One region of the Pseudomonas sp. GOM7 genome, then DNA from elsewhere that is predicted to be linked to it. Evidence: riboswitches for the same ligand, from Rfam matches in the RefSeq annotation. Region 1 holds a riboswitch; the other holds the start of a gene.
What was found. Region 1 has a riboswitch for cobalamin ahead of cobG (precorrin-3B synthase). Riboswitches for the same ligand answer to the same signal wherever they lie in the genome.
Positions count from the first base shown of each region.

Region 1 (5,412 bases):
TAATTCGACTAGCGCCTCCCACAGGGAATCCAGTTCCGCGAACTGGCGCGTGACCACCGGCAACTCGGGCCGACGCAGCAGCAGCACCGGCAAGCCCAGCTCGCGCGCCACCTGCAGCTTGGGTTCGGTGGAAGCGCTGCCGCTGTTCTTGCTCACCAGCACGTCGCAGCGGATGCGGGCGAACAGCGCGCGTTCCTCGTCCAGGGAGAACGGCCCGCGCGCACCGATGATCTCGGCGCGCGGTGGTGCCGGCTCGGTCTGCAGGCAGCGCACCGTCCAGTGCTGGTGTTCGGGGATCTCGTGCAAGTGCGCCAGCGGCTCGCGCCCGGAGGTGAAGAATGGCCGTTGGAACGGCACCAGCGCGCGGGTCAACTCACCCCAGCCGTCCACCTCGCGCCAGTCGTCATCCGCGCCGGGCTGCCAGCCAGGGCGACGCAGCGCCCAGCAGGGCACGCCCGCCACTTCTGCAGCGCGGGCGGCGTTATGGCTGATCTGTGCGGCGTAGGGGTGGGTCAGATCCAGCAGCAGCTCGATGCCTTCATCGGCGATAAAGGCGGCCAGCCCTTCGGCGCCGCCGAAACCGCCGACGCGCACGCGGCAGGCCAGGTCATCCGGCACGCGTCCCAGACCGGCCAGGCTGTACACCGTCTCCGGCCCCAGCCGACGCGCCAGGCGCAGCGCCTCGGTGGTGCCACCGAGCAACAGGATGCGCACACTCACGGCTTGCGCACCATCAGCAGGGTGATCGGCAGCGCCGCACGCCAGGTGTCGAAGCCGCCCAGAGGCTGCGCCTGCGCCACGCTCAAGCGCAACAGTTCACCACCCTGGCGTTCACGGAAGGCCACCAGCGCCGCCTCGCTCTGAAGGGTCACGGCATTGGCCAGCAGGCGCCCACCCGGCTTGAGCGCGGCCCAGCAGTCATCCAGCACGCCGGGCACGGTAACGCCACCGCCGATAAAGATGGCATCCGGCGCCGGCAGCCCGACCAGCGCCTCGGGCGCATGCCCGGCGACCAGTTGCAGCCCGGGTACGCCAAGGGTGTCGCGGTTATGGCGGATATGCGCCTGGCGCCCTTCATTGGCCTCGATGGCGATGGCGCGGCAGGCCGGGTGCGCGCGCATCCATTCGATGCCGATGGAGCCACAACCGGCGCCGACGTCCCAGAGCAACTGGCCGGGCAGCGGCGCCAGGCGCGCCAGGGTGACCGCGCGCACGTCACGCTTGGTCAGTTGCCCGTCGTGGCGGTAGGCCTCGTCCGGCAGGCCGCAGGTCGGCGGCAGCAGTTGCGCACCGGCGTCGGCCAGGCATTCCACGGCCAGCAGATTGAGGTCGGCGCCGCGCGGCAGGCTCCAGCTTTCGGCCAGGCCCTCGATGCGCCGCTCATCCGGCCCACCGAGGTGTTCCAGCAGGCTCAGGCGACTGGCGCCGAAACCGCGCGCACGCAGTGCTTCAGCGACCTGCGCGGGCGTCTCGCCATCGGCGCTCAATACCAGCAGACGCACGCCGGGAAACAGCTTGCCGTTAAGCGTGGCCAGCGGCCGCCCCACCAGCGACAGCACCTCCACCTCCTGCAGCGGCCAACCCAGGCGCGCCACAGCCAGTGACACAGAAGAAGGAGCCGGCAGCACCAACAGCTCATCGGCCGGCACCTGACGCGCCAGACTGGCGCCGACGCCGTAGAACATCGGGTCGCCACTGGCCAGCACGCAAACCGCCTCACCACGCCGCGTCAGTAGCGGCTCAAGGTCGAAGGGGCTGGGCCAGGTTTCCCGCGCACCGCTGATGCACGGCGGCAGCAGCGCCAGTTGCCGTGGCGCACCGACAATGCGCGTGGCTGCCAGCAGGGCACGGCGCGCGGCCTTGCCGAGGCCGGGATAGCCGTCTTCGCCGATGCCCACCAGGGTCAACCAGGGTTTCATCCGATGTCCTCGCACAGGCCCGACGGAGCGCCTGTCCGCGCTCCGGGCAAAGCGGGCATAATACAGCCTTCGTCGGTGCCCTTGAGTCCATACGACTCAGCAGCGGGCCTAAGAGGGAACACGGTAAAACCGTGGCTGCCCCCGCAACTGTAAACAGCGAGTCTGCCGCAACCGCGCCACTGGATTCCCGGGAAGGCCGCGACGGACCAAGACCTGTCAGCCAGGAGACCTGCCGACGAACGCTGGTCGCGAGTGCCAACATCGGGCGGGGTGTACCGATGCCATGGAATCCCCCCGTGGGTGGATTTCGCTGGTTCGGTCGCCGCGTCGTTAGCCACAGGTGACCCTTTGCCCACATCCGTCCGCCCTTCCGCCTGCCCTGGCCTGCTGCGCATCGTCCCCGCGCTGGATGGCGGCATCTGCCGCATCAAGCTGCCCGGCGGTGTGCTGCGCAGCGCCCAGGCGCGGGCAATTGCCCAGGCGGCACGGCAGTGCGCCAGCGGCGTGCTGGAGCTGACCAATCGCAGCAACCTGCAGATCCGTGGCGTGCTGCCCGGCCAGGAAAGCGCGCTGATCGATGCCCTACTCGGTGCCGGGCTCGGCCCGCGGGTGGCAGCCGCCGATGATGTGCGCAACCTGCTGCTAAGCCCCGCCGCTGGCCTCGACCCGCACATGCGGATGGACGTGCGCCCGCTGGCTGGCCAGTTGCTCGACCTGCTGCAGGACACCCCGGCGCTGCATGCCCTGTCGCCCAAGTTCGCCCTGCAACTGGACGGCGGCGAAGCCCTGGCCATGCGCGAACACCCGCACGACCTATGGCTGGCCGCCGAAGGCGACCAGCATCTGCTGCTGGGTCTGGCCGGTTGCCCTGTCGACCACCCTCTGGCGCGCTTCGAGGCGAGCCAGGCGGTCGAGCTGGTGCGCCAGCTTCTGCTGCTGTTTCTCGAACTGGCCACGCCCGAGCAGTCACGCATGCGCCAGTTACTGGCACAGATCCCGGCCAGCGGGCTGTTGCAACGCCTGCAGACGCGTCTGGATTTTCCCCTGCAGCTAGCACCGACCAATTGGCAGCCTGCCGCGACGATCAGCCGCTCGCCGGCAGGTATTTATCCACAGGCGCAGAGCGGCCTGTGTATGGTCGCCGCTGGCGCGCAACTGGGGCGGCTGCATGCCGAACAACTGCTGGCGCTGGCCCAACTGAGCGAACAACAGGGTGATGGCGAACTGCGCCTGACGCCCTGGCAGGGTGTGCTGCTAGGCAATGTTACGGAGGAAAACTCCGACGAATTGCTGGCCGCACTAGGCGATCTGGGCTTGCTGATTCACGGCGACGAGCCGCTGCTAGGCCTGGTCGCCTGCACCGGCTCGGTCGCCTGCGCACGCGGCCTAGCCGACAGCAAGCACCACGCTCTGCACCTGGCCGAGCTGCTACGCGCAAGCAGCGCCCGCCCACAGGTGCACCTCAGCGCCTGCCCACGCAGTTGCGCCAGCGCCCGCGTGCAGCCCTACACCCTGCTGGCCAGCACGCCCGACCATTACCAGCTCTACCAACGCACGCCCGAGGCGCCCGGTTTCGGCCGCCTGCTGGCGCCGGCCATGACCATCGACGAGGCCGGCGCCTGGCTCGCCCGCCACCACCCCGCAGGAACACCCGATGCTTGATTACATCCGCGACGGCCAGGAAATCTACCGCCGCTCCTTCGCCACCATCCGCGCCGAGGCCAACCTGGCTGGCATCCCCGCCGATCTGGAAAAGCTCGCCGTGCGGGTGATCCACGCCTGCGGCATGGTGGATGTGGTGGAGGATCTGCGCTTCTCCCCCGGCGCGGGCGCCGCTGGCCGCGCCGCCCTGCTGGCCGGCGCGCCGATCCTCTGCGATGCGCGCATGGTCGCCGAGGGCATCACCCGCCCGCGCCTGCCGGCGAACAACCAGGTGATCTGCACCCTGCATGACGCTGGCGTGCCGGAGCTGGCCCGCGAAGTCGGCAACACCCGCTCGGCGGTAGCCCTGGAGCACTGGCGCGAACACCTGGAAGGCAGCGTGGTGGTGATCGGCAATGCCCCTACCGCGCTGTTCTACCTGCTGGAGATGCTCGACGCCGGCGCGCCCAAACCAGCGCTGATCATCGGCATGCCGGTGGGCTTTATCGGCGCGGCGGAATCCAAGGACGCCCTGGCCGCAGACAGCCGCGGCGTGCCCTACGTGATCGTGCGGGGCCGGCGCGGCGGCAGCGCCATGGCGGTGGCGGCGGTCAACGCCCTCGCCTCGGAGGTGGAATGATGGCTGGCCGTCTGCTCGGTCTCGGCGTCGGCCCCGGCGACCCTGAGCTGCTTACCCTCAAGGCCCTGCGCCTGCTCAAAAGCGCGCCAGTGGTGGCCTATTTCGTGGCCAAGGCCAAGCACAACGCCGGCCAGGGCGGTAACGCCTTCGGCATCATCGAGGCGCACCTGGACGCCGCCCAGCAACGTCTGCCGCTGGTCTACCCGGTGACCACCGAAAAGCTCGCCCCGCCGCTGTCCTACGAGGATGTGATCGCCGACTTCTACGACACCTGCGCCGAGCAGATCGCCCGGTTGCTGGATGCCGGCCAGGACGTGGCGGTGATCTGCGAAGGCGATCCGTTCTTCTACGGCTCCTACATGTACCTGCACGACCGCCTGGCCGACCGCTACCAGGTGGAGGTGGTACCGGGCGTGTGCTCCATGCTCGGCTGCGCCTCGGTGCTCGGCACGCCGCTGGTATACCGCAACCAGAGCTTGAGCGTGCTGTCCGGCGTGCTGCCGGAAGAGGAGCTGGAGCAGCGCCTGCGCGATGCCGAGGCAGCCGTGGTGATGAAACTGGGGCGCAACTTCGACAAGGTACGCCGCGTGCTGCGCAAGCTCGGCCTGGATGGCCGCGCCCATTACGTCGAGCGCGCCACCATGGCCAGCCAGAAGATCGTGCCGTTGGATGAGGTGGAGCCGATGGATTCGCCTTATTTCTCTATGATTCTGGTGCCTGGGCAGAAATGGCGGGGCTGAACCCCTAGGGTGGATCGGGGCACGTAGCTGACGCTTCACCCATCCACCGCCACGATGGTGGATGAAAAAAGCGTCATCCACCCTACGCACTGTAGGAGCCGGCTTGCCGGCGATCCATTGCAGGCGCATCGCCCGCAAGTGGGCTCCTACGGAAATACCTCGAAGCTCGTAGCCCGGATGCAATCCGGGAAACCCATTCCCCGGATTGCATCCGGGCTACAGGATTTGCCGCATGAATATCGTCATCCTCGGCGCCAGCGCGCTGGCCACTGCACAACGCCTCAAGGCGCTTTATCCACAGGCGATGATCCATGGTCTGCGCGGGCGCGCTGACGGTGCCGAGCGCCATTACGAGGACTTCGGCGAGCACCTGCGCGCGCTGTATCGCCAAGGCCAGCCGCTGCTGGCGCTGTGCGCCGCCGGCATCGTCATCCGCAGCCTGGCCGCGCTGCTGGCGGAGAAGGGCGCCGAA
Region 1 is NZ_CP113519.1:5,374,903-5,380,314, forward strand. It holds gene OU800_RS23880 (cobalt-precorrin-6A reductase) at 1-720, opposite strand, end outside; gene cbiE (precorrin-6y C5,15-methyltransferase (decarboxylating) subunit CbiE) at 717-1,919, opposite strand; cobalamin riboswitch at 1,976-2,170, shown strand; gene cobG (precorrin-3B synthase) at 2,268-3,581, shown strand; gene OU800_RS23895 (precorrin-8X methylmutase) at 3,574-4,200, shown strand; gene OU800_RS23900 (precorrin-2 C(20)-methyltransferase) at 4,197-4,940, shown strand; gene cobJ (precorrin-3B C(17)-methyltransferase) at 5,173-5,412, shown strand, end outside.

Region 2 (5,412 bases), 880 kb from region 1:
GCGGAACGGCGGCTCGTCGAAGCTGCGCAGCTTGCGCGAATGCAACGAATTGAGCTGGCTGCGCATCAGCTCCAGCGCGGCGATGCCGATATGCAGGTGCTGGGTCACCGCGCGCTCGTAGAAGGCGCCGGCCGCGCCGGGCAGCTTGATCTCGCTGTGCAGGGGTTTGTCCGACACGCACAGCAGCGTGCCGTAGGGCACCCGCAGGCGATAGCCCTGGGCGGCGATGGTGCCGCTCTCCATGTCCACCGCCACCGCCCGCGACAGGTTGATCAATGGCCGTTCCTGCGCCCAGCGCAGTTCCCAGTTGCGGTCGTCGTAGGTCAGCACGGTGCCGGTACGCAGGCGCTTCTTCAGATCGTCGCCCTGTTCGCCGGTGACCAGCTTGGCGGCCTCCTGCAACGCCTGCTGCACCTCGGCCAGCGCCGGCAGCGGGATATTCGGCGGCAGCACGCGGTCGAGAATGCCATCGCGGCGCATATAGGCGTGGGCCAGCACGTAGTCACCGATGGTCTGCGACTGACGCAGGCCGCCGCAGTGGCCGATCATCAGCCAGCAGTGCGGGCGCAGCACGGCCAGGTGGTCGGTGATGTTCTTGGCGTTGGACGGGCCAACGCCGATATTGACCAGGGTGATGCCGTGGCCGTCGGCGGCCTGCAGGTGATAGGCCGGCATCTGGTAACGATGCCAGACCACGTTCTCGATGATCGCCTGCATCTCGCCTTCGGCCATGCCGCGCTCGACCACCACGTTGCCCGGTAGCACCATGCGGGTGAAACGCGAGTCGCCCTGCAGCATGTCCAGGCCATGGCGGATGAACTGGTCGACGTAGCGGTGGTAGTTGGTCAGCAGAATCCACGGCTGCACATGACGCCAGTCGCTGCCGGTGTAGTGCTGGATGCGCTTGAGCGAGAAGTCGGTGCGTGCCGCGTCGAACAGCGCCAGCGGCAGCGGGTCGATGTTCTCCCAGTCGTACAGGCCATCGGCGGTGCCGTCGGTGGCAGCAGACAGATCGGTGCTGGGGAATACCCGCGCCAGTTCGGCGGCGGTCACGCCACTGCCGGCCAGCTCGTCACCGCCCTCCACTACGTAGGGATAGGGGATATTCTGCTGGCTGCGGCCGACCTCGACGCGCAGGGTGAAGTCGTTCATCAGCGGGCGCAGTTGCTCCAGCAGGTATTTGCGGAAGGCCGCCGGCTGGGTCACGGTGATGGCGTAGATGCCCGGCACCTGAATCTTGGCATAGGCGCGCACGGTGGTCGGCACCTCGCCCTGACACAGGTAGGCCAGGCGCAATTCGGGATAACGGAACAGGCAGTGCTCGTCGGCATCCGGGCGCACGCGCGCCTTGAGATAGCGCTTGAGGGCCTGGCTCAGAGCGCCGGTAGCTTCCTCATACAACGCGGCCAGGCGGTCGACCGCCTCTTCGGGGGTGTGAACAACGACGAAATCATCGGAACAGACTTTCACGTGGGCGTATTCCTGACTGAACGAACGCCCCTATCTTGCCTGCAACCTCGCGGCAAAACATAGCGCGGCGACCGAAGAATTCGGCCGCCGCGCCCCCTCATCAGGCCGCCGCCTGATGCAAACGCACGTTGAACAGCGGCCCCTGGCTGAAACGCGCCAGCGCCTTGGCCCCGGCCAGCACACCCAGGTCGATCAATGGCTCGACCAGGATCACGCTCATATAGGCCAGGCCGAAGCTGCCCACGGCTGCCAGGTTGTCGCTGGTGAAGCCGTGGCCGTAGAAGGCCCAGAAGCCGACCCAGGCGACGATGCCACCCTGATAGGCAGTCGACAGTGCCAGCGCCTGCTTGTAGGAAAGGTCGACATAGGCGGTGCCTGGCGCAACGATGCGCTTGGCCAGCACGCTGATGGCCCACAGCGGCACCAGCAGGGTGGTGACATTCATGCCGTACTGCGGCAGATCGAACGGGGCGAACAGCAGGCCCTGCAACAGCAGCCCAGCGGCCAGGCCTATGGCGGTGGCACCCGCACCGAACAGCAACAGCAGGGTGGAGCCGAGGATCAGGTGCACCTCGGAAACGCCCACGGGATGGTGCGGCAACACCTCGAAGAAGCAGAACACCAACGCGGTGGTCAGCAGGCTGCGCAGGGCCAGGGCAGCCGCCCCGCCATTGTCGCGAATGGCATCGCGCGCCAGTTTGGCCGTCAGGCCGAAAGCGCCGACTGCCGTTGCGTAACTGAGGAAGATCTTGGCGCCTTCGACGACGCCCGGTTCGATATGCATGCAAGTTCCTTGGCCGCGCCCACCGCGCGACGAGTTGGAGGATCGATGGGTTCGATGGCAGGTCTCCTGGCTCACGGCTTGGTACTCCGCCCGCCTTCCCGACCGCAGTCAGTGGCATGAAGGGCATCGTTCGCCGTTTACAGTTGCGGGGGCAGCCAGGGCATTGGCGAGATTCGCCGCACCCTGTTCCCTTTTCATCCACACGCGCCGGGGCACGGAGGAACCATCGCTGGCAACCTTACTCCGCAGCTTGGGCAAAAGACAGTACTCGCGTTCAAGGCACCGCCCACCTCAGCCCTGTGCGATGTGCTTCTTCGGCAATCCGAGCTTTCCCCCATACGCCTGCTAGCTACGCGAGGCTCCGAGATGCTCCCGTTGCCAAAACGCCTAGCACCTGAACGGATACTGTCTTGAACGCAGCCGAAGCTGCCGCGGATAAGCGCTGCGTCACACCACGCCCATGCGGATGTAACTTTTTATTACAAGCCATGCGTAGTATTTCCGAACTCGCACCGGCTACGGGCCACGCGGGCCTTTAGAACCCTCATCCAGTAACGAGAGCGCACATGAAGAAGACCCTGATCGTTGCGTTAACAGCTCTGTTCACAACCGGCGCCATGGCAACCGAACAGCAACCGCACTGGAGCTACAAAGGCAAGGAAGGCCCCGAACACTGGGCACAATTGGATCCAGGCTACGAAACCTGCGCGCTCGGCCATGCGCAATCGCCGATCGACATCAGCCATGCAACCCGCGCATCGCTGCCTCGCATTGCCTTCGACTACCAGGCCAGCCCAGCCGAAGTGGTGAATAATGGTCACACCGTGCAGGTGAATCTGAGCAATGCTGGCGGCATCGAGATCGACGGCAAACCCTACCGCCTGGTGCAATTTCATTTCCACACCCCCAGCGAAGAGCACATCGCAGGCAAGGGCTTCCCGATGGTGGCGCACTTCGTTCACCAGTCTACCGATGGTCATTTGGCGGTCGTGGCTGTGCTGTTCAAGGAAGGGGCGAAAAACCAGGCACTGGACTCAGTGTTCAAGGCCATGCCGGACAAGGCAGGGGAAAAAGTCGAGTTGGCAAGCAACTTCGCGCCACAAACCGTACTCCCGCAGCAACAGGGCTACTACGCCTTCGCCGGCTCGCTGACCACCCCGCCATGCAGTGAAGACGTGCAATGGCGCGTACTTAAACAGCCAGTCGAGCTGTCCCACGAACAACTGGCGCAGTTCCAGCACCTGTACGCGAAGAACGCCCGCCCGATCCAGGCGCTCAATGGGCGAGCCGTCCTGGAGAGCGAAGACTGAAACGCTCTGATGCACCGGCTGAATGACCGGTGCATCGCATCATCGCGGACTTGACCTGAGCCCCTGGCTACTTCGGCGTGAGAAACACGCCTCCACGCTCCGGGTTGAGCATTACCTGATTGGTTCAACCTCGCTCACGCGGGGAACACACTTAGCGTAATCAACTGTTCCGAAAGGGAAAAATCAGCCGCTAAAAATCTACCAACTTTTCCCTGTTAAAGAGCGCTCCGGCATCAAAGCAGATGCGGCGTGCTACGCGCCAGCAGCGCCTCGACATCGACACCACGCGGCAAGGTGCCGTAGACACGGCCACGGCCTTCCAGGCGGCTGGCGATAAAGGCATCGCTCACCACGCTGTTGCCGGCCTCCAGCAGCAGTTTGGCCTGCAATGCCACAGCCATGTCTTCGGTGAGCTGGCGGGCGCGATACTGGATGTCGGCGGTGTCGGCGAAGTCGGCTTTCAGGCGCTGGATATGGGCCTTGAGGCGGGCATCGCCATGACCGTCGCCCAGTTCGGCGAACAAGGCATCGAGCACGCCGGGCTCCTTGGACAGCGCACGCAGCACGTCCAGGCATTGCACGTTACCCGAGCCTTCCCAGATGGAGTTGACCGGCGCCTCGCGGTACAGGCGCGGCATGATGGTTTCCTCGACGTAACCGGCGCCGCCCATGCATTCGCTGGCTTCATAGATCATTTCCGGCGCGCGCTTGCAGATCCAGTACTTGCCCACGGCGGTGACCAGGCGGGCGAACTTGTCTTCCTGTTCGTCATGCAGGTGATCGAGCGCGCGGCCCATGCGCATGCACAGCGCCAGCGCGGCTTCGCTTTCCAGCGCCAGGTCAGCGAGCACGTTCTGCATCAGCGGCTGGTCGGCCAGCCGCTTGCCGCCCACCTGGCGGTGTGCGCAGTGGTGCGCGGCCTGGGTCAACGCCTGGCGCATCAGGCCACTGGAGCCAACCATGCAGTCAAAGCGGGTCATGGCCACCATTTCGATGATGGTGGGTACGCCACGCCCTTCCTCGCCGAGCATCCAGGCGAATGCACCGCGATATTCCACTTCGCTGGAGGCATTGGCCCAGTTGCCCAGCTTGTTCTTCAGACGCTGGATGTAGAAGGCGTTGCGCGTGCCGTCCGGGCGGTGACGCGGCAGCAGGAAGCAGGAGAGGCCCTTGTCGGTGTAGGCCAGGGTGAGGAAGGCATCGCACATCGGCGCCGAGCAGAACCATTTGTGCCCGACCAGTTCGTAGCCCTGCCCCGGCCCACCGATGCCGATGGGATAGGCGCGGGTGGTGTTGGCGCGCACGTCGGTGCCGCCCTGTTTCTCGGTCATGGCCATACCGATGGTGACCCCGGCTTTCTGCTCCATCGGCAGGTTACGCGGGTCGTACTCGGTGGCCAGGATCTTCGGCAGCCACTGCTCAGCCACGTTGGGCTGCAGGCGGATGGCCGGCACGGCGGCGAAGGTCATGGTCAGCGGGCAGCCACTGGCCGCCTCGGCCTGGCTGTGCATGTAGGTGAGGCCGGCGCGTACGACATGGGCGCCAGCACGCGGGTCGATCCAGGGCAGCGAAGGCAGGCCATGCTCGATGGCCGTGCGCATCAGTTCGTGATAGGCCGGGTGGAATTCCACCAGGTCGATGCGGTTGCCGTAGCGATCATGGCTCTTGAACTGCGGCTTGTTTTCGTTGGCGAGAAAGCCTGCCTGCATCAGGGAACCACCGGCGAGGGCGCCATAGGCAACAAGGCGCTCGTCCGCCCAGGCGCCGCCATAGCGGCGCACCCACTCCTGCAGCGGCAGGTCGAGGCGATAGAGATTGGCACCATCCAGGCTAGGCACCTGGTTGAAC
Region 2 is NZ_CP113519.1:4,499,711-4,505,122, forward strand. It holds gene amn (AMP nucleosidase) at 1-1,470, opposite strand, end outside; gene OU800_RS19965 (energy-coupling factor ABC transporter permease) at 1,571-2,254, opposite strand; cobalamin riboswitch at 2,294-2,497, opposite strand; gene OU800_RS19970 (carbonic anhydrase) at 2,821-3,564, shown strand; gene OU800_RS19975 (acyl-CoA dehydrogenase family protein) at 3,798-5,412, opposite strand, start outside.
Region 2: it holds a riboswitch for cobalamin, as region 1 does, so the genes downstream of both, OU800_RS19965 (energy-coupling factor ABC transporter permease) here and cobG (precorrin-3B synthase) in region 1, are expected to answer to the same signal.